Regions from separate parts of the Shinella sp. GW821-FHT10F02 genome, predicted to be linked through region 1. Evidence: riboswitches for the same ligand, from Rfam matches in the RefSeq annotation. Region 1 holds a riboswitch; the other holds the start of a gene.

Region 1 (16,198 bases):
TAGATGCCGTAGGCAATGATCGTGAAGAGCACGAGAAAGAAGAGTGGCGCGATGATCGCAAACTCGATTGCCGACGTGCCAGCGCGATCCTTGCAAAGGCGGGACAGAGCATACATGACATCTCCTCCTTAGGATTGTGACGAGGCTGTCCGCATCCACCAATGGATGCTGAGGTCATGGTGCACCCTGAATCTTAAGTTCCCCTTTAAATTGCGTTGTTTTATTATGAAGCACTTTTTGATTGTGCGCTATTTAGTTTCGCCCTTCTAATATGTTGTGCAAGCGCAGAACTTCGCGCTTGAGCCCTGCGATCTCTTCGATGAAGTGCGTATCAATCTTGTGGTGTAGAGCGATCAACTCGATCTCCGCCTTGAGGTTGACCTCATAGTCCTTGGAGGCCTCGAAGCGGTCGCGGGCGGCCTGCCGGTTCTGCGACATCATGATGATTGGCGCCTGGATGGCCGCGAGCATGGACAAAACGAGGTTCAGGAAGATGAAAGGGTAGGGGTCGAAGGCGTCGCGCGTGAGCAGGATCGTATTGGAAACCGTCCAGACAACCAGGAAGATAAAAAAGCCGATGATGAAGCCCCACGAACCGCCGATGCGGGCGATGTCGTCGGCGATGCGTTCGCCGAACGACTGTTTGGCCTCATAGGCGACGTTCCTGTCTTCCGACAGGATGCGGCCTTCGCGGGAGTGCAGCAGCACTTCCCGCTCGGTCTCGTCGAGTTCGCTGGCGGCTTTGCCGAAGAGGATCTGGGCTGCGTCGTCGAAGGGTCTCATGGGCCGGGCTCCGGAGAAGGGAATCGGAGCCCTAGCCTAGCGCTGTTTAGAAGCCCGCCGCCATCAGTTCTGCGTGGGAATTGAAGAAGCGCTCGAGACCGTACTGCTTGCCGAACATGATGTCGTGCTGCAGGAAGCGGAAGTCGCGCACCAGCGGGTCGATCGTCTTCTTGCGCGCCCAGCCGGCCGTGCCCTTGCCCTTGGCGTCGATCAGCATGTAGCGGTCGATGACACGCAGCTTGTCGTGCACCGCGCCGAGGAAGCCGGTATAGTAGGGATGCTCGAAGCCGGCTTCCTTGAGGATGTAGTAGGACAGGAAGGCCGGGCTGATCGTGCCGATCTCCTTTTCCGTGCCGGTCTTGTTCGACCAGATGACGAGCGGGGTCTCGTGCTCCTTCTGCATCTGCTCGGGCGAGCCCTTGCGCGAGGCGGTGATGCCCTTCATGTAGCCGGAGTTCTGGTAGACCGTGTTGAGCGGCGGCAGGTGATCGCCGAAGACGACGATGATCGTCTCGCGGTCGCGCGTCTTCGCCCAGTCCATCAGCATCTTCAGGCTCTGGTCCGCTTCCTTCACGCCCTGCGCGTAGCTGGCGAGCATGCGGTTGTCGCGCGCATCGAGCTTGCCGTCCACGGCAATGTCCGTCTTCGCATAGCGCCCGTCGTCATAGGGGCCGTGGCCCTGGAGCGTGACGGTGAAGAAGAAGAACGGGTCTTCCTGCGCATCCGCCTGGCGGATGATTTCCTTGATCAGCGCCTCGTCCGAGGTGAAGTTGCCGCGTTTTGCCAGCGGCGGCATCTTATCGACGTCCTTGAAGGTCTGGAAGCCGAAGGCCTTGTAGACGCTGGAGCGGTTCCAGAACCAGCCGGAGAACGGATGGATGGCGCGCGCCGTATAACCTTCCGCCCGGAAGAAGGTGGCAAGCGAGGGGATCGGCTTGCGCACATATTGCTGGTAGGGAATGCTGCCCGTGGGAAGGAAGGCGTTGGAAAAGCCGGTCAGCGCCTCGAATTCGACATTGGCGGTGAGCCCGCCGAATTCCGGCGAGAAGACGTTGCCGCTCTGGCTTTCGCGGATCACCGGCATCGGATCCGCCGAGAGCTTTACGCTCTGGATGCGCGTCGGATCCCACAGCGATTCACTCATCACCACGATGACGTCGGGCTTGGAGCGGTGCGTCGTGCCGGCCGGCAGCGGCTTCGACGGGATCTTGTCGATCGCATCGACCATGTAGCCGGCAGGCGCCTGCACGTTGGCCATCGGCAGGTTGATGGCGAAGGCCATGACGAAGCCGTTGTGGCGATAGTTCTCCGCCTGGTCCCACATGATCGGGAAGACCTTCAGCCGATCGCGGACCCAGGAGAACTCGTTGTAGTCCATGATGGAGACGAAGCCGGCGATGAGCGGCAGTGCGACGGCGAGCCGCGTCAGGCGCTCCTTCTTCGTCAGCGGGCGGAAGCGGCGCCAGGCGAAGACCCACAGGCTGATGAGGGCGGCGACGGATGCGACGACGGCGAGCGCAAGGGCTGCGGCCGTCCACGGCCGGTCCTGCACCAGCACCGGCATCAGCTCCATGATTTGGCGCCCGAAGAGCAGGTCGGTCGGATAGAGCGGGTCGGTGAGAAAGACCTGCTTCTGCTGCGAGATGACACCCATCAGCACGACGAGCGGCGAAACGAGCAGCACGGCCTTGTGCTGCCGGCCGATCAGGGCATCGATGGCGAGGTAGAGCAGGAAGAACACGCCCGTGGTGGTCCAGGCGGGCTGTTCGGGGTTGGTGAAATAAAGCCAGGTCTGGTCAACGGAGCCGCGCGTGATAAGCTCGACGGCAACGACGGTAAGGAGGGCGAGAAGCAGGGAGACGGCGAGCGAACGCAGGACCGCCAGCGCCTTGATATGACGCGCGAAAAAGCCTGCTTCAACGGCAAGGCCTTCGGCGGCTTCGATAGCCACGGCAGTGGGAGTGAACAGGGCCAAGGCCATCTCCAAACTTCATAAAACTTTCGTACCATTGTCATATGGATGTCATCTTGAACAGGAGATGAACGGTTTCTGCAACGTTCATCCAGTGCTTTGGTTCCCCCTGTTGCACTGCGGCAATGTTCGGCGCGAGACGCTGAAAAACCGGGGCTTGCGCCGAAAGCGCGCGCAAACCGCACGCAAACCCCACCGCCCTTCATTCCCAAAGCGCTCGGCATGCTCTAAAGAGCTTGTCGACCGTTCGAGAGTGCGGCAGCGAGGCGCGGCCGCAGGATCGGACACCATGAGGAAACGGGTCCGCAGACATGACTTCCGAGACTGAAAAGGCGACGCTGCGCATCGCTATTGCGCAATTGAACCCGACCGTCGGCGACATTGCCGGCAATCTCGCCAAGGCGCGCGCCGCGCGCGAGGACGCCGCCCGCCAGGGCGCCGACCTGCTGCTTCTGACGGAGCTGTTCATTTCCGGCTATCCGCCGGAAGACCTCGTGCTGAAACCCGCCTTCCTGAAGGCCTGCCGCCGCGCGGTGGACGACCTCGCCAACGACACCGCCGACGGCGGCCCCGGCGTCATCATTGGCTTCCCGCGGCAGGACGAGACCGGGCGCTACAACGCCGTCGCCGTGCTCGATGGCGGCAAGGTGATCGCGGTGCGCGACAAGGTCGACCTGCCGAACTACGGCGAGTTCGACGAGAAGCGCGTCTTCGACCAGGGCGCCATGCCTGGACCGGTCAATTTCCGCGGCGTGCGCCTCGGTATTCCGATTTGCGAGGATATCTGGGGCGAGCTCGGCGTCTGCGAGACGCTGGCCGAAAGCGGCGCCGAAATCCTGCTGTCGCCGAACGGTTCACCCTATTATCGCGCCAAGGTCGACGTGCGCCACCAGGTGGTGCTGAAGCAGGTCATCGAGACCGGGCTGCCGCTCATCTACGCCAACCAGCTCGGCGGCCAGGACGAGCTGGTGTTCGATGGCGCGAGCTTCGCCTTCAACACGGACAAGTCGCTCGCCTTCCAGATGAGCCAGTTCGAGGAGACGATCGCGCTCACCACCTGGAAGAAGCGCGGCGACGGCTGGGTCTGCGACGGCGGGCCGATGTCGCGCATTCCCGAGCACGAGGAGGCGGATTACCGCGCCTGCCTGCTCGGCTTCCGAGACTACGTCAACAAGAACGGCTTCAAGAATGTCGTGCTCGGCCTGTCCGGCGGCATCGATTCGGCGATCTGCGCGGCGATTGCCGTGGATGCGCTGGGCGAGGAACGGGTGCGCTGCATCATGCTGCCCTACCGCTATACCTCGAAGGATTCGCTGAAGGACGCGGCCGATTGCGCCAAGCTGCTCGGCTGCCGCTATGACATCGTGCCGATCGAGGCGCCGGTGAGCGGCTTCCTCTCCTCGCTTTCGGAACTTTTCGAAGGCACGGAAGAGGGCATCACGGAAGAAAACCTGCAGAGCCGCACGCGCGGCACGATCCTGATGGCCGTCTCCAACAAGTTCGGCTCGATGGTCGTCACCACCGGCAACAAGTCGGAAATGTCGGTCGGTTACGCCACGCTCTACGGCGACATGAACGGCGGCTTCAACCCGATCAAGGACCTCTACAAGATGCAGGTTTACGCGCTGTCGCGTTGGCGCAACGCGCATACGCCCCCGGGCGCGCTCGGCCCGACGGGCGAGGTGATCCCGAAGAACATCATCGACAAGGCGCCGTCCGCCGAACTGCGCCCCAACCAGACGGACCAGGATTCGCTGCCGCCCTATCCGGTGCTCGACGACATCCTCGAATGCCTCGTCGAAAAGGAGATGAGCACTGAGGAGATCGTTTCGCGCGGCCATGACGTGGCGACGGTGCATCGCATCGAGCACCTGCTCTACATCGCCGAATACAAGCGCCGCCAGTCGGCACCGGGCGTCAAGATCACCAAAAAGAACTTCGGCCGCGACCGCCGCTACCCGATCACCAACCGGTTCCGGGATCGGGGGTAGTGTTGCATTAACCGCTGCACGCAAAAGTCGGTCCCGGCGATTGCCGCGAGACCGGCTTTTGCTACTGTTATCGCAGATTTGCGAGAGCGGTGGCCATGACGGAACGAAGAGTCGCGCTTTTCATCGATGCGGAAAACCTGCCGGCATCGGCATCATCCATCATTGTTGAAGAGGCCATGCGGCACGGAAAACTGAGCGAGCGTCGCATATATGGCGATTTTTCCCTGCCGGCCCTAGCACCTTGGCTCGGTGTCCTGCCGCGTCATGCGCTTTCGCCGTTTCAGACGGCGGGTGGTGCAATCGGCAAGAATGGTGCGGATATCGCGCTGGTCATCGACGCTACGGAAATGCTCTGCGACGATAGTGTGGATGTGTTCTGCCTGGCGACGTCCGATGGCGACTTCACACAACTGGCAATGCGCATACGCCAGCGGGGCAAGATTGCCGTGGGCATTGGCCGGGCCGCAGCCTCTGCCCGTTTTCGCGAAGTGTGCGATCTTTTCAGGGCGTTGCCGACGGCAAACCCCGAAAAGAAGCCTGTGGCAGTCGCGGCACCGGCGCAAAAGAAACCGGCAAGCGACGCAGCAAAGGTGCCGGGGACGCGGAAGCTGGAGCCGGTTCTGCTGCAGCGCGCCATGCTCGCCACGGCGTCGCCTCAGGGCGGCTGGGTCGCGTTGCCGGTCCTCATGAAGGGCTTGCAGGCATGCGCGCCGTCCTTCAGCGTCAAAGCCTATGGACATAGCCAGTTCCACAAGCTGCTTGCTTTTTCCGGCGTCGAACTGACGGCGGATCACAAGCAGGCGCGGTTGAAGGCACCGGCATTGCAGAAGGTGGTCGATAACGGATAGACAGTCAGAGTCGTCAAAATCCGCAGGCATTTTCCATGCGCAGTTCCGTCGAGATCCACAACATTGTCACTGCCGAAACGCGGATTGTCTGGCAAACGGAGCGATTGGTCGAAGCGCCGAATTTTTCGCGGGATGGGCGTTTCCTGGTCATCAACGGTGATGGGTTGCTCTATCGCTTGTCGCTTGATGGCGGCGAGCTGGTGCAGATCGACACGGGGTTTGCGACGCTCTGCAACAACGACCACGGGCTTTCGCCCGACGGCACGTTGCTGGCAATCAGCGACAAGGTGGAGTTCGGCAAGTCGGCGATCTATGTGCTGGCGGCGGAGGGCGGCGCGCCGCGGCTGGTGACGCCGAACCTGCCGTCCTACTGGCATGGCTGGTCGCCGGATGGGGCGACATTCGCCTATTGCGGCATCCGCGGCGATCTCTTCGATATCTACACGATCCCGGTCGCGGGCGGCGAGGAGCGGCGGCTGACTTTTGGCGAGGGGCGCAATGACGGGCCGGATTATTCGGCGGATGGCGAATGGATCTATTTCAACTCCAGCCGCACGGGCCGCATGCAGATCTGGCGGGTGCGGCCGGACGGCAGCGAGCCGATGCGCATCACCGACAGCCCCTATGGCGACTGGTTCCCGCATCCATCGCCCGATGGCCGGCACCTGCTGGTGCTCTCCTATGATGGCGATGTCTTCGACCATCCGCGCGATCTCAACGTGCGCTTGCGCCTGATGGACATGGATGGCGGCAATGCGCGCGAACTCTTTCCGCTCTTCGGCGGGCAGGGCACGATGAACGTGCCGAACTGGGCGCCGGACGGCGAAAAATTCGCCTTCGTGCGCTACGCGCCGGCCGCCTGATCTCCCCATATCCGGTGAGCGCAAGTTAAGTTTTCACTCACCAGCCCGCTTAAGCGATTTTTGCCGTCTTCCCTGTAGCCTTTGTTCAACAATGTCCGGAAAACCGGGCGGGGGACAGGCAGGGGCAGAGATGACGGGCAAGGCTGAAGAAAGCCGCGCGACACGGCGACGCGGGGTTGGTTTGGTGATCCGGACGGCGGCCGTGATGATCGTGCTGCTGTTCGGCGCCGCCAATTACCTCGTGCTCGACTACGCGATCGAGCGGGCCGACAGTTTCGTCGCCGAGACCGAGCGCACGCTGGTGCGCAACGAGTTCGGCCACCAGATCGACCAGGTGGTGCAGTACCAGAGCCAGCTTTCCTTCTGGGACAAGAGCTTCAACGAGCTTGCCGACGGCATGCCGGGCGATGCCTTCGTGCGCGACCAGCTGCGTGACTGGATGTGGTCCGACTTCGGTTTTTCCTGGATGATCTTCGCCTCGCCGGACGGCGAGAAGGTGCTCGGCGTCTATCGCGGGGAAAAGGTTTCCGAGAGCAAGGCGCGCGAGAAGCTGCATTGGGTGAGCGACCTCACCCACAAGGCCGAGCGCAAGTACCGAGAGGCGCTCTCGCCGGATCGCGGCGGCTGGCAGGTCGCGCGCGCCAAGGAGGACCCCGACCTCCTGACGCCGGCGCTGCCCGAAATCCACGTCACCGGCATGCGCCTCATCGACCGCGTGATGAGCATCGTCGTCGTGCAGGCCGTCGTTCCGAAGTCGCTCTATATCCCGGCCCACCGGCTGGAGCCGACGCTGCTCATCACCGTCAAGCCGGTCTCGCAAAAGATGCTGGCGAACACCGAGCGGCGGCTCGGCGTGCATGATCTCGGCTTTACCCCCATCGTGACGCAGGAGCCGGGGCTGGTGATGACGCCGGTTGGCGCCGATGCCTACAATCCGATGGTCGCCTCCTGGCGGCCGAACATGCCGGGCTCCTTCGTCTGGCGCTCGGCGCTGCCGCAGATCGCGATGTTCGTACTGGTCTTCGCCGGCGTCATGCTCTTTGTCACGCTGCGCTTCTCCGCCCTTATCAAGGCGCTCCAGCGCAGCGAGGCGAAAAACGCTTTCCTCGCACGGCACGATACGCTGACGGGGCTGAAGAACCGCAGCGGTTTCGACGAGGAGGTGCGCCGCGCCATCCGCAAGGGCGAGAACAAGCCCTTCGCCATCCTCGCGCTCGACCTCGACAAGTTCAAGGCGGTCAACGACCGGCATGGCCATGCCGCAGGCGACGCCGTGTTGCAGGCCGTGGCTCGGCGTTTTTCCGATCGCATCGGCAAGCAGGGCTGCGTCGCCCGTCTTGGCGGCGACGAATTCTCGGTGCTGCTCACGGGCGAGCGGAGTTGCGAGGCGCTGCTGGAGCTTGCCGGCAGCCTCGTGCGCGATACGCAGGTGCCCATCGCCTATGATGGCCAGTTGCTCGTCATCGGCGGTAGTGCCGGCATCGCGCAGTTCCCGCAGCATGGCGGCTCCGTGCACGACGTGATGGTGATGGCGGATGCCGCGCTCTATGCCGCCAAGAACGCCGGCCGCAACCGCGCCGTCCATGCGGATCATATCGGCCAGGAGATGATCATCGAGGCCGGCGAGGCCCGCGCGGCCTGACCATGCCGAAAATGCTTGCGGAACAAGCGGCTGGATGCACTCTTTGAGAGATTGAGTCACATCTTTCTGGGAGGCGCGCAAATGAGCAATGGAGCACGGCTGGACGGCAGGATCGCCGTCGTGACGGGCGGAACGCAGGGGCTGGGTGCGACGATCGCCCGGCTTTTTGCCGAGCGGGGTGCGGCGGGGCTGGTCATCTGCGGCCGCAACGCCGCCAAGGGCGAGGCGAAGGCGCAGGAAATTTCAGGCGCGACGGGCGTCAAGACGCTCTATGTGCAGGCGGACCTCGAAAAGGTCGAGGATGCGCGCGCGGTGATCGCTGCCTGCGACAAGGCCTTCGGCCGCATCGATGCGCTGGTGAACGCCGCCGCCATCACCGACCGCGGCACGATCCTCGATACCAGCCCGGAACTGTTCGACCGCATGTTCGCGGTCAATGTGCGCGCACCCTTCTTCCTGATGCAGGAGGCGATTTCGGTGATGCGGCGTGAGAAGACCGAGGGCACCATCGTCAATATAGGCTCGATGTCCGCCAAGGCCGGCCAGCCGTTCATCTCCGCCTATTGCGCCTCCAAGGGTGCGCTGGAGACGCTGACCAAGAACACGGCCTATGCCGTGCTTCGCAACCGCATCCGCGTTAACGGCCTCAATATCGGCTGGATGGCCTCGGAGGGCGAAGACCGCATCCAGCGTGAATTCCACGGTGCGGCCGATGACTGGCTGGCGAAGGCGGCGGCAAGCCAGCCCTTCGGCCGGCTGGTCGATCCGGCGGAGGTGGCGCGTGCCTGTGCCTATCTGTCTTCGGAGGAGTCCGGCCTGATGACGGGCTCGGTGATCTGCTTCGACCAGTCGATCTGGGGTGCCTATGACGGCTCGCCGCATCCGGTCGCGCCGCTTTGAGGCGCTGACAGGCCGATGCGCGGCGCGGGCAGGCTTGATCGCGCCGCCAAGCCATGCGCATATCGTTTCCGTCAGGTGCCTGCGTTTCGCAGGAGAATCGGGAATCCGGTGCGGGCAAGAGCCTCAAGTCCGGAACGTGCCCAGCGCTGTGACGGGGATGGATCGCATCGTAAAAGCTTGAATCGATTCAGGCTTTTGCCACTGGTTGTTCAACCGGGAAGGCAGGTGCGGGCCGCGTGACCCGAAGTCAGAAGACCGGCCTGGCAAGATAGACCGAACCGCGCGGACGGCGGAAGGTTTTACGCATTGTTGGGGAGATGACGATGCGAGCCGAACCGTGCGACCGTCTGGTCCAGGCGGGCGCCTTTTCCAGCGAGGACAAGGCCGCCGTCTATCATGCCATCGAAACGCGCCGCGACGTGCGCGACCAGTTTCTGCCCGATCCCTTGCCGGACGATCTCGTGGGGCGCCTGCTGCACGCCGCCCATAGCGCGCCCTCGGTCGGCTTCATGCAGCCGTGGAATTTTTTGCTGGTGCGCAGCGAGGCGACCCGGCGCGCGGTGCATGCCGCCTTCCTCAAGGCGAACGCGGAAGCGGCGGCGATGTTCGACGCCGACCGTCAGGCGCAGTATCGCGCCCTGAAGCTCGAAGGCATCCTGAAGGCGCCGCTGTCGATCTGCGTCACCTGCGACCCGACGCGCGGCGGGACCGTCGTTCTGGGGCGCACGCACAATCCGCGCATGGATGTCTATTCCACGGTCTGTGCTGTGCAGAACCTCTGGCTTGCGGCGCGGGCGGAAGGGGTGGGCGTCGGCTGGGTCAGCATCTTCCACGACAGCGACATCCGGAACGTCCTCGGCATTCCCGAGCATGTCGAGATCGTTGCCTGGCTTTGCGTCGGCCTTGTCGATCGCCTCTATGCCGAGCCGGAGCTTGCGGTGAAGGGGTGGCGGCAGCGCCTGCCGCTGGAGGACCTGGTGTTCGAGGAGCGCTGGCCGGACGCGGGCGTTAGTTGACGCCGGCATCGGCCGGGCGGCCGAGATCGATGGCGGATTCGTTGGCCGGCAGGAAGACCGGGCCGACCGTGCGCACCTTGCTCTTCGCGGGGTCGTAGTCGCGTTCCTCGACCTTCACCGGCAGCTTGGCCGGCGTCTCGTCCTTCTTCGGCAGCGTGTGGATGGTGGTGATCGAGCCACCTTCCACGTCATCATCCCTGCCGGTGCTCGCCGTCTCGCTGCCCTTCAGCGCCTTCTCGCGCTTGATCATCTCCTGGTAATAGGCCGAGAGATTGCAGCCGCAGGCGCCGGGCTTGGAGAGGTCGCGCGTGCGGTAGGAGAAGGCGTTCGGCATTTCGTAATAGGGCCGGCCGGTGACCGTCGAGGTCATCTGGTCGGTCTCCTGGCCGCTGGTCATCGACTGGTAGAAAAGTTCGGTCTGCGTCTCAGGGCACATCATCGCGCAGACTTGCTGGTCGCGGCGGAAATCGAGCGGGGTTGCGCCCGACGAGATCGGGAAGAAGCCGCCGTCGCAGGTGCGCACGCAGACGGTGCGCAGGTTGCCATGGCCGGAGCCGCCGCCGAGCGAGCGCAGTTGCAGGCGCTCGCTGCCCTCCGGCGTGGTGCCGAGCGGGAGCGTGCGTTTTTCATCGAGCGTGCGCAGCGTTTCGGTCGCCGCGATCGGCACCACCTTCGCCTCGTCATTGCAGCCGTTGCTTGCGAGCAGCGCGGTCAGGCGGGTGCGCTTGCCCTGCGACGAGGTGCCGCCGGCGAATTCGCGGCGTTTCTTGTCGAGGATGTCGAGGTTGCGCGCCATCTTGCCGATGACCGTGGAGAGCGTGTCGCAGGCCGCCGCATTGGCGCCGCCGACGACGATGATGCTGCCGCCGGAGCAGCCGAGCCGGCGCTGGTCGCTCTTGGCCTTGCGCAACTGGATGTTCTGGCGGGCGATGGCGCCGGCATATTTGCGCGCGCTTGCCGTATCCACCACCACCTTGGGCAGGTTCGCAAGCTCCGCCTGGATCTGCTCGCACACCGCCGCTGCCGCCGTGCCGCCCGAAAACAGGAGCGGCAAGCCGGTCGCAACGGCAAACAGAAGGCGGGTCAAACCTTTCAAATCATCGATCCTGTGAAACTGTCGGGGCCGTGGTCCGGCCGCATAAGCATATCCTATCATAGGCTGCATGAAGGGAAGCGCAACGTGCTCCCGCATTTGTGATTAATGCGCGGCGGAAAATATGAGTTGCGTATTCATCTTTTTGCCAGCTGCCCGCAATTGATCTCGCCGGGGGCTTGGTGTAGCACTCTGCGCACATACAACAGCCGGTTATGCGCCCGTCGCCGCGCAGCCGCCGTTTGGCGGAAGACCGGCCCGTCACAGGCAGGTGAACATGCGGATTTCGTCAGTTTTGTTGAGCCCTTTCTACGCGCTCCAGCTCGCATCCGGCGCAAAATCCTTCGCCGACAATCCCGTCATCGGCAGCAAGTGGCTGAACCGCAAGGGATTGCACGAGAAGCGCGTCTCGCTCGCCATGCGCATGGCCGCCTGGCGCCGCACCAAGCTGGAAAAGCTCGTCGCCCCGGAATATCGCCGGCAATATGCCGAAAACGGCTTCGTGAAAATCGAAGACTTTTTGTCGCCCGAGGTTTTTGCCGCGGTGACCCGCGAGATCGCCGAGCGTGATTTCGAGCGCTACGACATGCTGCAGGGCGAAACCGTCACACGCCGCGCCATCATCGACGACAGCGACCTGGAAAGCCTGCCGGGCTTCAAGGCCGCGCGCAACGATCCGCGCGTCACCAATCTCCTGCGCTACGTCTCTTCGCATGACGGCCAGCCGCTGCTCGTCGTGCAGGTGGTCATGGCGCTGCCGTCGGTCATCACGCAGGGCTCGACGGACCCGCAGACCGCGCTGCACAGCGATACGTTCCAGCCGACCGCCAAGGCCTGGCTGTTCCTGCGCGATGTCGGCGAGGAGGACGGCCCGTTCTCCTACGTGCCGGGCTCGCACGAGATGACGCCGCAGCGCCTCGCGTGGGAGCGCCGCATCAGCGAGAACGCCGATTCGATCGAGAACAAATATTCCGCCCGCGGCTCGCTGCGCATCATGCCGGACGAGCTTTCGGCGCTGGGTTACGTCCAGCCGGTCAAGATGACGGTCAAGGCCAACACGCTGATCGTTGCCGATACGCATGGTTTCCATGCCCGCAGCCCGAGCTACAAGACGACGACGCGCATCGAGATCTACGGGTCGCTGCGCCGCAATCCGTTCCTGCCGTTTACCGGCCTGCACATCGCCTCGCTGCCCTTCATCGCGTCCGGCATGAACCGGCTGATCATCAATGCGATGGGTTTCCGCGCCAAGCTCGGCCTCAAGGGCTCGCCCTGGAAGGATGCCGGCAAGGGCAAGGCCGATGAATGGTCGAAGCGGCTGAAGCAGCCTTCGGCCTGACCCTCACGAATTGCCGGATCGGCCGTGCTGCCCTTGCAAGGCGGCCGGTCCGGCCCTAAATATCCGGCATCGTCAATGCCGACCGGATGGTGCACCATGGATTTCAACCCGACCACAAATCGACGTCGTTTTGTCCTCGGGGAATTTTCCATCCATGCCGCATTCCATCACGCTTTCCAAAATCACCTGGTCCACGCCTGACGGCCACACCCTCCTTTCCGATCTTGACCTGACCTTCGGCGCCGAGCGCGCCGGCCTCATCGGTCGCAACGGCGTCGGCAAGACGACGCTGCTGAAACTCGTTACCGGCGATTTGGCCCCGCAGGCCGGCACCGTCACCGTCGATGGCACGCTCGGCCTGTTGCGCCAGAGCGTGCAAGTCTTTGCCAACGAGACCATCGCCAGCCTGTTCGGCATCGTCGATGCCCTCGATCTGCTCGCCCGCGCCGAGCGCGGCGAAGCGGAGGCGCATGAACTCGCCGATGCCGACTGGACGCTGGAGACGCGGCTCAGCGCGGCGCTGGCGCGTGTTGGGCTCGAGGCCGCGCCGGAAACGCCGCTCGCGTCGCTCTCCGGCGGGCAGCGCACGCGGGCAGCACTTGCCGCGCTCATCTTCGCGGAACCGGATTTCCTGCTGCTCGACGAGCCGACGAACAATCTCGATCGCGACGGGCGGCGGGCGGTCATCGACATGCTGGCCGGCTGGCGGGCCGGCGCGATCGTCGTCAGCCACGACCGCGAGCTGCTCGAAACCATGGACGCAATCGTCGAGCTCACCACGCTTGGCGCCACCCGCTATGGCGGCAACTGGAGCGCTTATCGTGCCCGCAAGGCGCAGGAGCTTGCCGCCGCGCATCGCGACCTCGCGGATGCGGAAAAGCAGGCCGCGGAGGTGGCGCGCACCATGCAGACCATCGCCGAGCGCAAGGCGCGCAAGGACAGTGCCGGACGCCGCAAGAAGGCGAGGGGCGACATCCCGCGCATCATGCTGGGCGCGATGAAGGAGCGCAGCGAACTGACCAGCGGCGCGAACGCCCGGCTTGCCGAAAGCCGGCAGGGGCAGGCGGCGGAGGCCGTGGCGGCGGCGCGCGAGCGCATCGAAATCCTCCAGCCGCTCACCGTCAGTGTGCCGCCGACCCATCTCGCCGCGGGCAAGGCCGTGCTGAAGATGGAGGGCGTCATGGCCGGCTATCTGCCGGAGCGGCCCGTTATCCGTGACCTCTCCTTCGCCATGACCGGCCCCGAGCGGGTTGCCGTGACAGGGCCGAACGGTTCCGGCAAGACGACCTTACTGGGGCTCGTCACCGGAGACATCCAGCCATGGCAGGGAAGCGTGCGCCGCTTCACCGACTTCGCCATGCTCGACCAGCGCGTCAGCCTGCTCGATCCGGCCCTGTCGATCCGCGACAATTTTCGCCGGATCAACCCGGATGCCGATGAAAACGCTTGCCGGGCGGCGCTGGCGCGCTTCATGTTTCGCGCCGACGCTGCCTTGCAGGACGTCGGCAGCCTCAGCGGCGGGCAACTGCTGCGCGCCGGCCTCGCATGCGTGCTCGGCGGTGCCACACCGCCGCCGCTCCTCATCCTCGACGAGCCGACGAACCATCTGGACATCGACGCGATCGAGGCGGTGGAGGCGGGCCTGCGCGCCTATGACGGCGCGTTGCTGGTCGTCAGCCATGACGAACCGTTCCTGGAGGCGATCGGCATCACGCGGCGGCTGGAGCTTTTGATTGCACCTCTCCTCCGTCATGGTCGAGCTTGACCCGACCATCCACGCAGCGGGCGCCGCTTGGATCCTCGGGTCGAGCCCGAGGATGACGTCGAGAGTGGGGCGAGGTTCCGGCGGCGATCTGAACCGAGTGCACGACCTGGCCCTCCACCGTCAGGCGCGGCCGAAGCGTTCGATGACCTCGGCGAGCGGCACATGCCCCTTGAACGCGCTGGAGTTGGCCGGGGTTTCGCCGTCCTCCAGCGACGTTGCAAAGCGCACCGCCGGGTCTGCCTCCAGCCGGCGGCGGATGGCTTCGATGCGGGGCCAGCGGCTTGCCGGTGCCACCTCGTGGTAGTCCAGCCAGCGGGCGACGCCGATTAGCACGCCATCCGCCAGCGTTGGACGGTCGCCGACGAGGTAGGGTGTGTCGCCGAGCATGGCTTCCAGCTTGTCATGCCGCTCGATGACGGCCTTGCGGCCCCATGTGCGCAGCGATTGCTGCAACACCGGGTCCGGCGTCTCCATTTCGAGCGCCGACCAGAGCGGGCTGAAGGCGCCGGTGAAGCCGGTGTTGAGGTAGGCCATCAACTGGTGCATGCGATCGGCCTCGGGTGACGTGGGATCGAAGCTGATGCGCTGTTCCGTATCGCGGGCGGCGAACCAGTGGGCGATCGCCATGGTTTCGGTGATGACCCGGCCGTCGTCGGTGACGAGCGCCGGCGTCTCGTGCCGGGCGTTGAGGCTGGCATAGGACGGGTCGCGCATCTCGCCCAGCATGTCGACGCGGCAGAGCCTGTAGGGCTTGCCGAGCCATTCGAGGGACGAGACGAGACCCATGGAGCTTCCGGCGGGGAAGCCGTAGATGAGGATCGGTTCCAATGGTGTTCTCCGTGATTTCTGTTGACCACGCTGCGCAGCGACACTGGACCTAAGCGCTCTCCGCCCCCATGTAAATTACGCACATTTTTGTCACCACGCCGGAGCCCGCCATGAAGGATCTCGTTTCCCGTTGCCCGATCGAGGAGGTCATGCAGGTGCTCGGCGGCCGCTGGCCGACGCTCTTGATCTACTATCTGAAGGACGGCACGAAGCGGTTCAGCGACCTGCGCCGCGACAATCCCACGGTCTCGCACCGCATCCTGACGCTCGAACTGCGCAAGCTGGAACAGGCCGGAATCGTCGAGCGCACCGTCTTCGACGGCTATCCGCTGCGTGTCGAATACGACCTCACGCCCGCCGGCCACACGCTGATGCCGCTGGTCGATGCGCTGGGCGACTGGTGGGAGGCGCACGACGCGGCGCGTCCGGCCGCGCAAACGAAAACGGCCGCCGAGGCGGCGGCCGTTTCGTAAAGCGCAAGGATTTCCGATCAGACCGGGTAGGAGGCTTCCACCACGGCAAGCGCCGCCATGTTGACGACGCCGCGCGAGGTGGCGGACGGCGACAGGATATGGGCGGGAAGCGCAGCGCCGAGCAGGATCGGGCCGACATGCAGTGAGTCCGTCATGGTCTTGACCACGCCGAGCGCGATGTTGGCGGCGTCGAGGTTCGGGAAGACGAGCAGGTTGGCTTCGCCGGTCAGCGTCGAATCCGGCATGACGCGCTGGCGCAGTGCCTCGGAGATCGCGGCATCGCCGTGCATTTCGCCGTCTGCCTCCAGCGTCGGGTCCATGTCGCGCACCAATGCCATCGCCTTGCGCATCTTGAAGGCGCTTTCCGAATCGCGTGAACCGAAATTCGAATGCGAGACGAGGGCGGCGCGCGGCGTGATGCCGAAGCGGCGGATTTCCTGCGCGGCCATCACGGTCATCTGCGCCACTTCCGCGGCGGTCGGCTCGCAGGTGACGTAGGTGTCGGTGAAGAAGGTCGCGCCGCGCTGCGAGATCAGCAGGCTGAGGGCGGAGAAATTCAGCACGCCGCCCTTCTTGCCGATGATCTGGCTGACATCGCGCATGTGGCGGGCATAACGGCCTTCGACGCCGCAGATCAGCGCATCGGCCTCGCCGCGCTTGACGGCGAGCGCGCCGATGACCGTCT
Region 2 (16,198 bases), on a different contig from region 1:
TCCGTTGGCGATCCAACCCAATGTCACGCAGTCGCAATTGATGCCCGCGCGCCCAAATTCGACGGCGGCATCATTACGCGGCTTGACTGCGTCGTATTTGGCATTGTCGTGAACAAGCTTTCGGAACGCTTCTACGATGAAGGGGAAGACGTTTGGCCGAAGCGATACGCGATCTGGGGGCGACTGGTTGCTGCGCAACCTGACCAGATTGCGTATATTATTTTCGACAGCAGCTCGCTTGAGCTGTTCATGCCATCCCTGTTTCCACCCGTGCAATCAGACACAATTCGTGGTCTGGCTTTGGAACTCGGACTGGCTCCGCAAGCGCTGGAGCACACGGTCTCTGCGTTCAATGCAGCGGTCCGCCCCGGCAATTTCGATCACACGAACCTGGATGACTGCCGTACGGAAGGCTTGGAGCCTCCCAAGAGCCACTGGGCCAGGAAGCTGGAAAGTGGACCATATTATGCCTACCCGGTCCGGCCGGGAATTACCTTCACCTACCTGGGTGTGAAAGTCGATCGCGACGCCAGGATACTCATGGCGGACGGCACCCCTTCGCCAAACATGTTCGCCGCAGGCGAAATAATGGCCGGCAACGTGCTGGGCCGCGGTTATGCCGCCGGCATCGGCATGACAATTGGGAGTGTCTTCGGCCGTATTGCCGGCCGGAACGCCGCGCTGGCTTCGGAAAGGAGTAAACCGCTTTGGAAAATCATATAAATACAAGCAGTGCGACGATTGTCGATCGCTCCTCCGCAACCCTTGTCGAAGCAGATCGACTCATGACGATCTGCAATTCTTGTCGATACTGCGAGGGGCTTTGCGCGGTATTCCCTGCAATGGAAATGCGGCGCAGCTTCACGAACGGCGATTTGAACTACCTGGCAAACCTCTGTCACAACTGTGGCGCCTGCATGCCCGACTGCCAATTCTCGCCCCCGCACGAATTCAACGTAAACGTTCCGCAAACGCTGGCGATCCTGCGCAACGAATCCTACGCACGCTACGTCTGGCCGAGCGCTTTCGCGGAGTTCTTCGAGGACAATGGCCTCTGGATCAGCATATGCACGACATTGATCGTATCGATATTCTTGATCGCGTTCCTGGCCGCGCATGATCCCAATGTCTTCTTTGGCGTCCACACAGGACCGGGCGCCTTTTATAAACTGATGCCGCACAACACGATGGCCCTGCTTTTCGGTGGCGCTCTGCTCTATGCAATCGTCGCGATTTCCATGGGCGTTCGAAATTTCTGGAAGGATATCGGCGAGCCATTCGGAACGCTGGGTCGGCCGGCCTCCCTTTGGCAGGCGATGAAGGACGCATCCACATTGCGTTACCTTGATGGTGGCGGCGTGGGATGCATGAATGACGACGACAATCCCACGGATCGGCGGCGCATCTATCATCACCTCACATTCTACGGGTTCATCCTCTGCTTTGCGTCGACTTCAACGGCAACGCTCTATCACTACGCCCTTGGCATGGAGGCCCCCTACCCCGCTTACGACCTCCCCGTCGTTCTCGGAACGATTGGTGGTCTCGGGCTGGTGATTGGTCCTTGTGGGCTTCTTGCCCATAAGTGGCGGCGCAATCCGCTTCTGACGGACGAATCACGAACAGGTATGGACGTCGCTTTTATCCTGATGCTGCTGTTGACGAGCTTGACCGGTCTGCTCCTGCTTGTCCTGCGCAGCACCCCTGCCATGGGCATCATTTTGTCAGTTCATCTCGGCGTCGTTTTGAGCCTTTTTCTGACGATGCCATATAGCAAGTTCGTTCACGGAATATATCGCTTCCTTGCCCTTGTCCGGTACGCGAAGGAAAAGAGGTTATTGGAGAATGGCCACTAGCACGCCTGCTTTGATCGAGGCGCGCAAGGATATCACACTCGGTAGGACGTTAAGGGGACGGGCTCGGAAGTTGGGCCCAATCGACATCGCGAGCGAAATGCGCTTTGTTCAATATGACGAGCTTGAGCTCGAGCCGGCAAGGCGCGGTTTCACGAAAAATACTGTTGAGTAAAACGACGCGTCTGTCACGCCAAGGTGCCGCGAAGCGGTAAATAACGCGCGAAACACCTTCATTCCGGTTAGGTGCCGACTTCCAAATCAGTCGGCACCGCTTGCGTGCCGCGCTTATTCAACCGGCTCAAGAATTCGGTGGGAGATCAACTTCGCGACTGTGTAGCATTGAAGGCCTTCCGTGCCACCTTCGCGGCCGAAACCACTCTCCTTGACGCCGCCAAAGGGCGTGTCGGCGAAAGACGCGGTCACATGGTTTATGGCGAGATTCCCGCACTGCACTTCTTCAGCAAGTCTGCGTATTGTTGAAGCCCTGTCAGAGAATGCGTAAGCAGCAAGTCCGAACGGCAGTGAATTGGCTTTGGCAATTGCTTCGTCCAAGTTTGCGACAGGCGCAATCAGCGCGAGAGGACCAAACGGTTCTTCCCGCATTGCCAAGGCGTCGTCCGGCACGTCTGCGAAGGCCGTCAGCGGGAAGTAATTTCCATTATCCTTCAGCTGCGCGCCACCGCAAAGCAGTCTTGCCCCGTGGGAGCGGCAGTCTTCAACCATGTCCGAAATGGCGCATACCCGCCGCTCATTTGCCAAGGGGCCCATATCGATGTCTTCAAGCAGTCCATTCCCGAGCCGAAGCTTGGAGGCAAGCGTAGCAAACTCTTCCACGAATCTTGCGTAGATGGGCTCTTCAACGAAGAAACGTGTCGGTGAAACACAAACTTGGCCAGAGTTTCGTGATTTTCCGGCGATTGAGATCTTTGCAGCCTGCACGGGATCGGCATCGGCGCAAACGATCACCGGCGCATGTCCGCCGAGCTCCATGACCGCTGGCTTGGCACCGTCGGCAGCAAGTTTCCCAACCTGCCGACCGACCGACGTGGAGCCCGTCAGGCTAACCATCCGTACGACTGGGCTACTCACCAGATGCGTCGAAATCTCCGCCGGGTGTCCAAAGACGAGATTGAGGACGCCATCGGGAAGGCCGGCATCCTGGAATGCCTGTGCGAGCAGGACGGCGCTCGCGGGTGTTTCCTCAGAAGCCTTCAAGATAATCGAGCAGCCTGCAGCAAGTGCTCCTGCGACCTTGCGCGCGGGTGCATTCAATGGAAAGTTCCAAGGGGAAAATGCTGCTACCACACCGATCGGTTGGCGCAGAACCGTGTGCTGCATGTCCGGCCCTGCCGGGATAACCCGGCCATAGAGGCGCCTCGCCTCGCCGGCATCCCAATCGATAATGCTCGCCGCTCGCAAGGTTTCAAGCCTGGCTTCCCTCAGCGTCTTGCCTTGCTCGAGGGTCATGATTGTCGCAATCAGATCGACACGGTCGCGCAGCAACTGGGCAGCTCGCTGCAAGATGGCCTCTCTCACCGATGGCGCCGTTCTGCTCCATATCTTGAAGCCCCGTTCGGCCGCATCGAGCGCATCATCGAGATCATTCCGGCGCGCGACTGGAACTGAACCGATCCTGTTGTTGTGAGCCGGATTCAAGACCGGCAGGCTGTCAACCGGCCGAACCCACTTGCCCCCAATCAACAACGACAGCTCGGGATAATCGAACATTTCGGCAAACCTTGATATGAAAAAGGGAACGGCGGCCCTGTTGGGCCGCCGTCGATGGACGTTGTATCTAAGCGAGCTGCCTGTAGACGTCTCTGGACGCGGATGCGCTGACATAGCCTTCCAGCACGTCAGTCTTCAGCGCCGACGGATCGCGCTCGGAAACACTATTGTACCCGCCTCCGCCCGGCGCCTGCACAACGATGGTCCAGCCTGGCTGTGCAATCACCGTCTCCTTGCTGTTCAAGGCCCGTTCACGGCCTTGCGGATCACGCAAGGCAACCTTTGCCGTAGGCGCCTTTTCACCGCCGCAGACACCGAACGGGCCAGAAACGGTGCGCTCAAAGCAGACCGTTGCATGGCACGGCGTATCAAGGATCGTCCATTCACGGAGGACGCCCAGCCCGCCTCGATACCGTCCCGCGCCACCGCTGTCGGGAACCAACTCATACCTGTCGACGCGCAACGGAAAGCTTAGCTCCACCGTCTCGACCGGCGTGTTCATCGTATTGGCGATGCCAGCGCACAGCGCGTTGATACCGTCCTTTCCTCGACGAGCACCCGTTCCGCCCTTGACCACCTCATAGCTGACATATGGGGCGTTGGTGCGCTTATCCATGCCGCCGAAGGTGACGACACCGGAAGTGCCTTGCGAGCAGGCCATCACATGGTTTGGCAGGAACTGCGCTGCCGCGCCAAACATCATGTCGCAGACGCGGTGCGCCATTTCCGTATTCGCGTAGACGACGGGAGACGGGTACTCTGCATTCACCACGGAGCCCTTGGGCGCCGTCACCTCAATGGGGCGCCAGGCACCCGAATTCGGCGGGATGAAGCTGTTCGGATCAACGATCATTTTCAGCGCGCAGTAGACGCCAGAGGCGGTCACTGCCAGCGGGGAGTTGATAGGCCCTGCGACCTTCGGAGACGAACCGGCGAAGTCGACTTTGATGCTGTCGCCGGTCTTCGTTACCGTCATTCGGACGGTAAACGTCGCATCCTTCTCCTCGCCGTTCTCAAGAATTCCGTCGCCATCGCAGACGTCTTCGAACACGGAGCTCCCGTCAGGAAGCTCGCTGAGGCGAAGCCGCATCAACCGCTCGGAGTAATCCAGAATGTCGGTCATCGTCGAGATGATCGTCTCGACACCATATTTTGCAGCCAGATTTTGCAGACGCGTGCATGCCCGTCGATTGGCCGCGACTTGCGCGCCGAGGTCCCCCATGCGCTCATCGGGCGTCCTGACATTCGCCATAATGATATTATGGACATCGGCCACGGGTTCCCCGGCGCTATAGAGCCTGACCGGCGGTAGCCGAAGGCCTTCGCCAAAGATGCTGGTGACCGTGCCATAGCTGCCGGGGGTGTCGCCGCCAATATCGGGCCAGTGAGCCCGCAGGCAGGCAAAGCCCATCAGGATACCAGTATAATAGATCGGTGTGACAACGTTGACATCGGGCAGATGCGTTCCACCGAAATAGGGATCGTTGTGCACGAATACGTCGCCATCGACCATGCCGTCGCCAAAGACCTTGATAATGGCTTTGACGGCTTCCGGCATGGAACCCAAATGGACCGGAAGGTCCGGGCCTTGCGCCACCATCTGGCCTGTTCGGTCGAAGATCCCGCAGGAATAGTCGCCGGCGATTTTCAGAATCGGGGAAAAGGCCGCCTTCGCGAGAACGATCTTCATTTCCTCAGCGGCCTTCAAGAGGCTGTTCTTGATAATTTCGAACGTCGCTGCGTCTGTCGTCGAGATTTTGGTAATGTGGTCCATTATTTGCGCTCCATACGGACAAAGCCCTTAGACGTGATCTTCGCGTTCCAGCGTGGCGGGACGACAATGGTGCTATCGAAAGATTCGATGATGGCCGGACCGGCGATGGTGGAACCGAACGCGATCTTTGCTCGGTCGTGGACTTCCGCCAGCACTTCCCCAGTGGCGGCGAACCAGGCCATGCGGTTCGACTTCAGACTGGTCGCTTCCGCTACGGCGGGCTGCGCGAGATCGAGCGGTGGAAGCTTGCCATAGGCTGTCAGCCGCAGCGTCGAAACGTTGACCGGTTCCTTGGCATTGTGATGCCCGTACGTGTGCTGGTGCTTTGCGTGGAAGTCTTGCTCCATCTGCTTCAGCAGCCCGGAATCTGCTGCGTGCTCGCCGACAGACACGTTCAATTCGTAAGCCTGGCGAGCGTAACGCAATCCGGCGGAGCGCTTGAACTGCCAATTTTCGCGGCCGACACTCGCCTCGGTCAGCATTTCGGCAGCATTGACCTCCATCCCCTGCCAGACATGTTCGAGCGATTCCGGGGAAAGCTTGGAAAGCGAGCCGTAGAGCGTGCGAGAATAGTCGCGGCGAATATTGGCGCCCACCAGACCAAGCGCGGAGAAGCCGCCGGGGATCGGGGGGACAATGACTTCCGGAATGTCGAGTTCTTCCGCCAAGGCGGCTGCGTGCAGCGGGCCGGCACCTCCAAATGCGACCATCCCGAATTCACGGGGATCGTGCCCACGTTCGACCGAGACGATACGAAGCGCCTCGGACATCGCGTTGTTGACGATCTGGATGACGCTTGCCGCAGCTTGCTTGACCGTCAGTCCCAGGGGGCGGGCAAGGTGCTCTTCAATGGCTGCCGCGGCGCCATCGAAGTCTATCGACATCCGCCCGCCGAGCAATGACCCTTGGTCGAGGTAGCCGAGGATAAGGTTGCAGTCCGTTACAGTCGGTTTCGTGCCGCCGCGGCCATAGCACACCGGACCAGGTTCAGAACCGGCACTGGTCGGTCCAACGCGAAGGGCGCCAGCCGGGTCGACCCAGGCAATGCTGCCGCCACCGGCACTGACTTCCGCAAGGTCGATGACCGGAACGCGAACGGGATGACCGGTTCCATGGAGCCAGCGGTTCTGGCTTGCGGATCCTCCGACCTCATATTCTGCTGTCGTCTCTACCTCTCCGTCCTTGATCAAGCATGCTTTTGCTGTCGTCCCGCCCATGTCAAAGGAAAGCAGCGACGGCTCGCCAATCTGCTCTCCGACGAGCATTGCGGCGATCACGCCAGCCGCCGGTCCGGATTCAACGATTTGCGCGGGCATGCGCAGTGTTTCATTCACATTCAACACGCCGCCCGAAGATGCCATGACATGGAGACTGGGCAGTCCTAGGCCCGCAGTCGCTTCTCTCAACCTCGAGAGATAGGATTCCAGCAGCGGCCCGACATAGGCGCATACAGCCGTGGTGCTCGTTCTCTCGAACTCCTGCACTTCGGGGAGAATTTCGCTGGAAAGGAAGATCGGAATATCCGGCAGAGCTTTACGCAGTTTTTCGCCGACCTGACGTTCATGTGAATCATTCAGGAAGGAGAAGAGAAATGTCAGCGCGATCGCCTCGACTTTTTCTTCTTTCAGTTTTTCGACGAGAGCATCGACTTCCTCAAGGGCGATAGGTGTGACGACCTCGCCTTCCGACGAAATGCGTTCCGTGATTTCGTAACGACGATGCCTCGGGATGAGAACAGACGGCGGATCCTGGAAAAGATCATAGAGATCAGCGCGGGCAGACCGCCGCAGTTCAAGGACATCCCGGAAGCCCCGCGTGGTGATGAGCGCGGCCTTGACGCCTTTCTCCTCCAGGAGCGCGTTGGTCACGATCGTGGTCGCGTGCGACAACAGAGAAACGCGATCGGTCTCAATATTGTATTCCGCTATAGCGTCTCTCAGACCATTCACCACACCTTGGCCGAAATCGCGCGGGGTGGTCGCCGTCTTTGCGATTCCCAATGCTCCGGTGCTTTCATTGACGATAGCAACGTCAGTGAACGTCCCCCCAATATCGACGCCGATACGCCACATATGCCTCTCCTTTGACTCGTTCTAAGTTTTTCGTTCCGGCGAACCTCACCGTCGACGACTGCAAATTCATACGAACGTTCGTTCATGTCAAGCCAATATGTTTGCACCTTGTTGAAAAACGCTCCAACGTGGCTTGAAAACTGAATTCCGATGGTCAATTCGGCAAAAACGATCGGTGTAATCGCTGAAAATTTGGAGTCTTGCGCCAAAACGCGAAGGTGAAGGACAGCCCAGGAGATCCCCTGTTCATCTCTACTGGATTGAACAGCAAGCGGCCGATGGCCGAGCTGGCCGCGTTCGAATTGCGGATGAACCTGGAGCGCCGCGTTTCATCCACGGCGTCACGAGAGTCCGGAATTGTGTTGCGAAAACCAATCGTCCGCGCTGTCGGGTTAATGCTAGATCACGAACGAGCAATCTGCCTGCGGCGCCCGCATGTCCAAGTCGCGGCCACGGATGCGGTGGTCTTCAATTTCAGCGGCGGAGCCGACAATTCGCGCGACTAGAAAGACTGTAAAGGCTGCATTCTCGAGATCTGAGATGTCCATCTCGCCGGACCTTATCAATGGCCAAAATGCTGCCAGCAACTCGGCGGCGATGACCCCGTCGATGTTCACGCAGAACACGTTTGGCGTGACGCCTGTTTTGTGAAGAGCCTTCACAAAGGCACGGTAAAATTCATGGAAAATGTTCCCGGTGCCCGAGCGCTGCCGTTGCGTCCAGACATAGTCTTCCCTCGGGTCGATGTTGACGGACTGCCCCCGAAAAACGGGGTGATTGATGCCGGGTATGAGTTGGCGGCCCTGCCCGTCGCTCCGCGCCTGCTTGTCGCGCTTGAAGGTGTTCGCAACGAGCTCGGCCAATGCGTCGACATCGACTTCACGTTCCCCGCTGCCTGGATCAGCCACGGATGTATGCTTGAAGCAATCCAGAAGAAATTGCACACCCTCATAGCCGTTTCCGCCGTGGGCAAATCCTGAACTTGCGAGAAAACCGATATAGGCCTTGTTGAGTTGTACTCGCCAGGGTTTCTCAGGTCCGTCTGCGGAAACGGCACATTTCGCGCCTTGCGCAGAAATTGCTCCGGGCCCGTTCGTTATGAGCAGCCCGAAAAGCGTTCGAAGGCGATCACAAAATGCGTCGTCGACTGGTCGTCCGGCGATCAATCGCGCGATGCGTCGATCAAAATCCCCGTCGTTTGCATCGGGCAGCACATCCGCGTCGCCGATTGCGCAGATGATTCCGGAGACAATCGTGATGTGCCACGGAAATGCGAGTGCTGTTTCCATGGGAATTCGCCGCCGCGACAAAGCGCTTTTGCAAACGAAGGCCGCGCCAAGAGCCATCACGAAATCCCGTGTCGGGTGTCCCTGATCCCGGTCGAGCAATTCCATAAGTGGCGCCGCTTCGCTCAGATCTTCCAAAGTTTGAAGTAGGGAACGTGCCGCATCATCGACCTCCGGTGCGTAGAGATCGGGCTCTTCAAGCAACTCTTTCCTGGCCGTTTGCATGGTTGTCGCACCAAACAGGAAATCCAAGGCAACCTTTGTGGCCCTCTGTACTGGCCGGGCATGCTGCGGGCCAAGACAAGCAGCGGCAACCGCCATGCCCATATTGCGCATCCCGCCTGTGCCGTGGGCGATGCTGACGGCATCCCGCACTGTGTTGTCGAGTGAGCAACCGCTGGTCAGCATCCCATCTATGACGCGGCTAACGTCGCGATTTGGGCGCTCGCGCAGCAGCGCCAATCCCAGATTTTGGGCGAAGGAGGATTTTGCAAGGTCCAGGACGGAGTTTCCGTGCAGGCGTGCAGAATTTGTTTGGCTGTCGATTTGCGTTGCCCCAGATGCATTTCGCATCGGGCGGCGGGCGAAGGTCGCGCCGATGCTCGCCTTCAGGAGATCTATCTGTCGCGAGAATGGGGCCGGCGCCTGCACAACGGGAAGATCAAGTTGCGGTGGCAGGCCGATGCCTTGGTTGTTTCCCAGCCATGGCTTGAGCGACAAGTCGCCCTTCGGGGGGAAATCGGCGACCTGGCTGTTCAGTTTCATAACAGCGTCCAGGGCAGCCGGAATGTGGGCGATGTTTAAAACAAGCGCTCCCTTGGCGCTGCAGACCGGATTTGCGGGCGTAAACGGCTCCGAACAGCCGAATTGTTCAAGAAACCAGCGTTCCTTGGCAAAAGCATCATCGCCGCTTCCGGCCATTGCACCGGCATGCCCAACCGCGTGCGTCAGGCGCGCCTTCCAGCGCCCAACAACGCATGCCACAACCGGCTTGCTGGCTTGCAGGTGTTGCTCATAATAGCCGCCTGGCTCCACGTAGAGAACTGCGGCGCGTGAGCGCTGGTCATTGTCGAAGGCATGGATGAATTCGGGTGCGGCGAACTGAACATAGCAGTCCTTGCCACTTGAGATCAGCGTCGTGGTTCCCCACCCGGCGCTCGCCAGATAGGTCGCGATCGTTGACGTGAAATTTCCGGAATTCGAGAAGATCGCGATGCTGCCTTTGACCAGGGTCAGTTCAGGGTCATCCCCGCCCAAGGCACCGCCAATTCGCACTCGGTTCCAACTGTCCGCAACACCCAGGCTATTTGCTCCAAAAACGTCGACCTGATGCGCCTGGGCAATGGCCCGGATCTCTCTTGAGTCATGGACCGATACCTTTTCGGTCACAATGACGATCTTCTTGAGATCCGGATTAACGCGCACGAGCTCAGCCACGCCGTCGCGGACAGCGGACGGCGGAAGATAGACAACTCCCGTATCGAATGCGTGCCCCGCGGCCAATCCCTGACGCACATCGTTGAACACCGGAATGTCTCCAATCTCGGTCTTCAAGACCGTGCCAGACCTCCCGGGTGACGTTCCGAAGACAATGCCGCCGCCGGAGAAGACATGGCTAACCGGGGTAACGAGGCGGGACTCCTGCCCGAGGATGTTCAGGACGCACACGCGATCTTGCCGTGTTGCAATTTCGTCCAACTGCCGCACCCCGACGAAATGATGAAACGGTCCGCGCCGCAGCGCGTGCGAGTTCTGCCGTCGATCCATAGGCCAATCCTGCTTCTTGAGATTAGGGAGCGGAAATTCCGGTCGCGAGGTTTCTTGAAATGGCTTCGCGGCCGCCAGTCCTCATCCACGTGTTTGCACACTGCGCGAAATCAACGACTTCACTGAGGGCACTGTCGAAACCGAAGAATCGGTATGGCACGCCAAGCGCATCGAGTGCTTCGGCGAAAGCCCCCATTCCCCGGACAAGATTTGGTCCGCCCCTCCCCACGACGACAAAAAGAGGCGTAGGTCCCGCGCGCGAGAAATGCTCGCGCAGCGCGTCGGCAATCGCACTGAATGTTGTGAAGATATCGGTGTTGTTGGATCGTCCCCCAATCACCAGAAGAACGTTTGCCCTTGAGAGCCAGTGACGAAAACAAATGCTCGCCACGTTCCTCATTTTCTCATACGGAGGATTTCCACCGAAGTCGGTGGAAATTATCGCGTCCTCACCAAGCATCTCGGTTACCAGAGCATTTGCGCCACCACCGAAAGTCGGCGCCAGGATCGTCCCGTTCGGATTGACCACAAAGACGTCGCTTTGCCCCTGGTGCGTCCTGAGCGCATTGATTTCCATTTCGAAATCAGAGCGCTCGACACTAAACAGGTGTTCGGGAAGGTTAAGGCGAGCCACACGGGGATCGTCTCGATCAAACGCGCATTTGAAGTCGCACGCGACGGGCACGAGACGCCCGCCTTCTCCACGAAGAAGGCGTATCGGGTTTATTTCCAGGGTCGAAACGCCGTAGTTCCGAAACAGCTCCCAAAGCCTGGGTAGCGCCTGCACCAGGGGTGAAATGATCTCCGGTGGCGCGCCAAGATCTGCAAGCGCATTCGCTATGACGAAGGCCTTGAGGCCCGTCAGTGCATCAAACGGTATCTCCGCCACCTGGTCATGCGGCAGTTGCTCAATGTCCACGCCGCCGCAGTGGCTGATCGTGACGGTCGGCGCCCGGAATTTCGTGCTGTCGGAAATTGAGAAATATATCTCATGCTCGGAGGGGACATAGGCTTCGTACGTGACCCCATTTGCCTTTACCGAGATCGTTTCGTTCGAGTGCTCCGCAAAGTAGAGGCGTTCTTTCTGTGCGAGCGCAGTCTTCAGGTCGTAGGCGCGGGCCACCAGATTGGCCTTGCCCTTCTTGCCGATAGCGGCACCAAAAACGGGCTTCACGAAAACCGAGCCATGAGCCTCGATCATGGACTTGATTTCACTTTCATCAGCACTCGGCCCCAGCAATGGCGCGTGTTCGAAGCCGACAAGCTTCAACAAGGCCGACCCGTAAAGAAGTCCAGCGATCTGCATTGCATCTCCTCGGTGGAAGCGTGGCGAAAGGATTCTTGGTTGGCTAGAGTTAGCATACGAACGTTCGTTCATAAAATGGTACTTGTCAAGACATCTCCCGGTCCATTCTGCAACGCTGCCCCGTTCCTCTCGCCGAAGGCAAGCATCGGGATTTCTATCTGGGAACGTTTTCGTCGGACGTCGAGCGTTCACTGAAGCTTGCCGGCTATACAAGAAGCGACAGCAGGCGAAGTCGCATCGCCGCTCGCCTTCAACGCCTCATCCATCAATGCTCTCTCTCCAAGTCTCCGTTCAGGCAGGGCCGGCGATTTGAAAATGCCCTGAAGCCCTTCGTTGTCCGGTTGACAGCCCAGCCCGAGACTGTAGGTTCACCGCGTCATGGTTCTCCTGCCTCTGGCAGGAGCTAAGAGGGAATCCGGTGCAAGACCGGAGCTGTCCCGCAACTGTAAGCGGTGAGCCTTTCATCCACTTTGTCACTGGCAGCAATGCCGGGAAGACGGGCGGAGGGCTTGGACCCGCAAGCCAGGAGACCTGCCTGACATTCGATAATTCCGTGGTCGGGGTGTGCCACAGGAATGATGGTCGCTGTCGGCAGATGCCGGGGTCGACCGTCATTTTCAATGCAGCCCCGTGAAACGAGGCAGCGTTGACGACCGACGACACTCCACTTCCCGCGCCGCCGTCCGCGCACGATGCCGTGCTGCTGCTGGCCAAGTCCGCCTTCGCCGCTGCGCCGCACCAGGACATGCAGCGCCTCGCCACGCTTTCCGAGGGTCTCGGCGGCGCTCCGGTCGTGCGTTTCGCCTTCACCGAGCAGGGCACGCCCTCTTTGCGAGAGGCGCTGGCTGGCCTCGTCGACACGAAGGTCGGCAGCGTTCTTCTCATTCCGCTCATGCTGCCGATGGAGCCGAGTTTTTACAACTGGCTGACGAAAACATTGAAACGCTGGCGCGCGGTCGATCCTCGGCCCTGGCCGGCCCTGTCGATTGCCGCGAGCCCGACATCGAGCACGCTGATGGCGCAGCTCATAAAAGACCTCGCTGCGACATCACAGGACCTGGACCTCTCGCCGCCCGCCCGGCCGGCAGCAGAAGGTTCGCTCGTGCCCGCGCATAAGCGCCGCGTCCTGGTCTGCCAGGGCGGCCCGTGCAATTCGGCCGGCGCGGATGCCATCTGGGGTCACCTGCGCAACGAGCAGGAACGGCAGAAGCTGCGCGTGACCGGTGATGGTGTCATGACTGCCAAATCCACCTGTCTCGGCCCCTGCAACCTCGCGCCCGTCCTCCAGGTCTTCCCGGAAGGGACCTATTACGGCGGCGTCACCGAGGAGGCTGTCGACCGGATCATCGCCGACCATCTTCTCGGCGGCCGGGTCGTCGAGGACTTCGCCTATCACCCGACCGGCCGCAAGCAGCGGCTTCGCCATCTTCCCGAACAGAACTGAAGGAGAGACCATGTCGTTCAAAATCCTTTCGCCCCTGGCTGCGGCCTGGCTCGCCGCGCTCGCCATCGGCGGCCCGAGCCCGGCACTCGCCGGCGAGCCCTTGCATGTCGGTGCCACCTACATCACGAGCGGGCTGGATCCGGCCAAGGGCTCGAATGGCTGGGCGCTCGTCAGCCATGGCGTCGGCGAAAATCTCTTCACCGTCGATAAGGACGGCAAGCTGGTGCCGGCGCTTGCGGATAAGGCCGAACGCACGGGCGATCTCACCTGGACCGTGACTTTGAAACCTGGCCGGCTGTTTTCCGACGGCTCGCCGGTGACGGCGGACGCACTCGCCGCCGGCTTCGGCCATACCTTCGCTACCAACAAGGCGGCGCTCGCGACAGGCGGCAAGCTGACCTTCGAAGCGGCCGACGATCTGACGCTCAAAATCACGACGGAAAAGCCGGTCTCCTTCCTCCAGGCGCTCTTCGCCGAATGGCCGCTCATCGCCTACAAGCCCGCCGGCGACGGCGCTGCCGTCTTTACCGGTCCCTACCGGATCGCAGATTTCAAGGCGGATACATCTCTGACGCTGGAACCGAACGCCCATTTCACAGGCGCCGAGACCCGCTCGTCAGTCGATTTCCGTCGATTCGGTGACGCCCAGAGCATGACGCTCGCGCTGGAGTCGGGCGAGCTCGACCTCGCCTTCGGCCTGCCCTCTGAGGTGGTGAGCCGGCTGAGGGCCAATCCCGACCTGACGATCAAGTCCTTCCCGGTCGGCTACCAATATCTCGCCTTCCTCAACACGGGCCGGCCGGCACTGGCCGATGTGAAGGTGCGTCAGGCGCTCGACCTCGCCTTCGATCGCAAGGAACTGGCGGCTGCGATCAACGGCGGTGAACCCGCGACCGGCGCCTATGCCGCCTACTTCCCCTTTGCCGGCAGGGAACAGCGCCCAACCGACGTGGCGAAGGCCGAAGCCCTGCTCGACGAGGCTGGCTGGACGAAAGATGCCGCCGGCAACCGTCAGAAGGAGGGCAAGCCGCTCCGGTTGCTCGCCATCACCTATCCGCAGCGCCCCGACCTCGTCACCATGCTTCCGGTCGTCAAGTCGCAGCTCGCGAAACTCGGCATCGCACTCGATACGAAGGTGGTCGAGAACATCCAGGAGGTTGCTGCCGCCGGCGATTTCGACATCGCACTCTGGGCGCAGCACACCGCGCCGAACGGCGACCCGGCCTTCTTCCTGAACTCGATGCTGCGCAGCGGCGCTTCACTGAACTACGCAAAATACGCTTCCCCTGAATTCGACGCGATCCTCGACCGCTTCGCGTCCGAAGGAGATGCCGACAAGCGCGCGGCAATTGCGCTCGACGCCCAGATAAAGTTGTTCACGGACGCACCGGCATCGTTCCTCGTTTCGCCTGTTTGGTATGTCGGTGCCTCGAAGAGGCTGACGAACTATGAGCCGTGGGGGTCTGATTATTACGTCCTGCGCGCCGATATCGGCGAGGCAAAATAGGGGGCCGGGATGGGTTTTCTCCGGGCCGGCGTCTTCTCGGTGATTGGGTGGGTGGCGCTTTCGCTGGCGTCCTTCACCCTCATCACCCTGATGCCCGCCGATCCGGTGGAGATCGCCATCCGGGCGTGGAACCTGCCGGCGACGGACGAGACCGTCGCCGCGCTTCGGGCGGATTGGGGCCTCGACCGGCCCCTTCCCTCACGCTATCTGCACTGGCTTGCGGATTTCGTGACGGGCGACTGGGGCCGCTCCTTCCGCACCGGCGAACCGGTGTTCGCGGAGTTTTGCGCGCGGCTGCCCGTTTCGCTCGTACTCGGCCTTTCCGGCTTGCTTCTCGCCATCGTCATTGCGGTTCCCCTCGGCTTCTTCGCCGCCGCGCGGCCGGGCGGGCTCGCCGACCGTGGCAGCCGGGCGCTGTCAGTTTTCGTCCAGGCTGTACCCGGCTTCTGGCTCGGTCTCATCCTCCTCTGGATGCTCGGCGTCCAGCTGCGCTGGATCCGCCCCTTTGCCAATGACGCCACCGCGTTTTTGCTGCCGGTCCTGCTGATCGCGCTGCATTCGGTCGCGGTCTTCGGCCGGGTCTATCGGCGCGATATGGTGGATACGGCGCAGCGACCCTATTTCCGCACGGCGCTCGCCAAGGGGCTCTCGCACCGGCAGGCGCTCTGGCGCCATGCCCATCGAGGGGCTTTCTATGCCCTCTTGTCGGCTGTTCGTTCCGAAGCCGGCTGGGTGATCGGCTCCACCGCGACGATGGAGATCCTGTTCAATCTACCGGGCCTCAGCCAGTTCCTGGTGCAGAGCATCGCCGTGCGCGACCAGATGGTGCTGCAGGCCTATGTCATGGTCATCGCAGCGTGGCTGTTGATCATGAACGCAATCGTCTATCTTGCACTGCGCCTCCTCGATCCCAGGCTCACCTGATGGTCCCGCGGCTTACCCTCGCAATGCTTGCCGCCTTTCTCCTCCTCGGCGGCCTCTGGCAGCCGCACGATCCGGATGAGGTGGACATCCTGGCGCGCCACTCCGGCATGACGACAAGCCATTTGCTCGGAACCGACCACCTCGGCCGCGACCTTCTCTCCCGCATCATGGCCGGCGGCTGGCGCACGGCCTGCGTCATCCTCGCGGTCGGTTTCATCGGCTTCACAGCGGGCACGCTGCTGGGGACGAGCGCCGCCATGTTCGGCGGCTGGCGGGAAAGCGTGCTGCTGCGCTGCTGCGAATTCTTCATCACCGTGCCGACCTTGATCATCGCGCTGACTGCCGCCGCAGTCTTCGGCCTCACGCCCCTGAGCGCCGGGCTGGCGCTCGGGCTCGCCGGCATCGGTCCCCATGCCTTGTTTGCCCACGCGCTGAGCCGGCGTGTCCTTGGCCAGCCATTCATAATGGCGGCAAGAGCGCTCGGCGTGCCGCCGTGGCGCATGATTGTCCGCCACCTTCTACCAAACATGCTGC

What was found. A riboswitch is a leader RNA that binds a small molecule or an ion and turns the genes downstream of it on or off. The one in region 1 is predicted to bind cobalamin.
Region 2: it holds a riboswitch for cobalamin, as region 1 does, so the genes downstream of both, AC1RWL_RS31985 ((2Fe-2S) ferredoxin domain-containing protein) here and bluB (5,6-dimethylbenzimidazole synthase) in region 1, are expected to answer to the same signal.

Annotation. Positions count from the first base shown of each region.
Region 1 is NZ_JBXASL010000003.1:496,847-513,044, forward strand. It holds gene AC1RWL_RS12190 (TadE/TadG family type IV pilus assembly protein) at 1-116, opposite strand, end outside; gene AC1RWL_RS12195 (DUF1003 domain-containing protein) at 253-783, opposite strand; gene AC1RWL_RS12200 (LTA synthase family protein) at 830-2,764, opposite strand; gene AC1RWL_RS12205 (NAD+ synthase) at 3,067-4,746, shown strand; partial or broken gene AC1RWL_RS12210 (NYN domain-containing protein) at 4,842-5,240, shown strand; gene AC1RWL_RS12215 (TolB family protein) at 5,630-6,457, shown strand; gene AC1RWL_RS12220 (diguanylate cyclase domain-containing protein) at 6,588-8,099, shown strand; gene AC1RWL_RS12225 (SDR family oxidoreductase) at 8,181-8,999, shown strand; cobalamin riboswitch at 9,056-9,277, shown strand; gene bluB (5,6-dimethylbenzimidazole synthase) at 9,323-10,015, shown strand; gene AC1RWL_RS12235 (DUF2865 domain-containing protein) at 10,008-11,111, opposite strand; gene AC1RWL_RS12240 (phytanoyl-CoA dioxygenase family protein) at 11,407-12,447, shown strand; gene AC1RWL_RS12245 (ABC-F family ATP-binding cassette domain-containing protein) at 12,602-14,212, shown strand; gene AC1RWL_RS12250 (glutathione S-transferase family protein) at 14,333-15,040, opposite strand; gene AC1RWL_RS12255 (winged helix-turn-helix transcriptional regulator) at 15,151-15,513, shown strand; gene AC1RWL_RS12260 (NADP-dependent malic enzyme) at 15,531-16,198, opposite strand, start outside.
Region 2 is NZ_JBXASL010000019.1:1,686-17,883, reverse strand. It holds gene tcuA (FAD-dependent tricarballylate dehydrogenase TcuA) at 1-723, shown strand, start outside; gene tcuB (tricarballylate utilization 4Fe-4S protein TcuB) at 786-1,856, shown strand; gene AC1RWL_RS32010 (NAD-dependent succinate-semialdehyde dehydrogenase) at 2,142-3,584, opposite strand; gene AC1RWL_RS32005 (hydantoinase B/oxoprolinase family protein) at 3,652-5,358, opposite strand; gene AC1RWL_RS32000 (hydantoinase/oxoprolinase family protein) at 5,358-7,430, opposite strand; gene AC1RWL_RS31995 (CoA-binding protein) at 7,829-10,483, opposite strand; gene AC1RWL_RS31990 (ATP citrate lyase citrate-binding domain-containing protein) at 10,506-11,789, opposite strand; cobalamin riboswitch at 12,151-12,342, shown strand; gene AC1RWL_RS31985 ((2Fe-2S) ferredoxin domain-containing protein) at 12,436-13,233, shown strand; gene AC1RWL_RS31980 (ABC transporter substrate-binding protein) at 13,244-14,740, shown strand; gene AC1RWL_RS31975 (ABC transporter permease) at 14,750-15,664, shown strand; gene AC1RWL_RS31970 (ABC transporter permease) at 15,688-16,198, shown strand, end outside.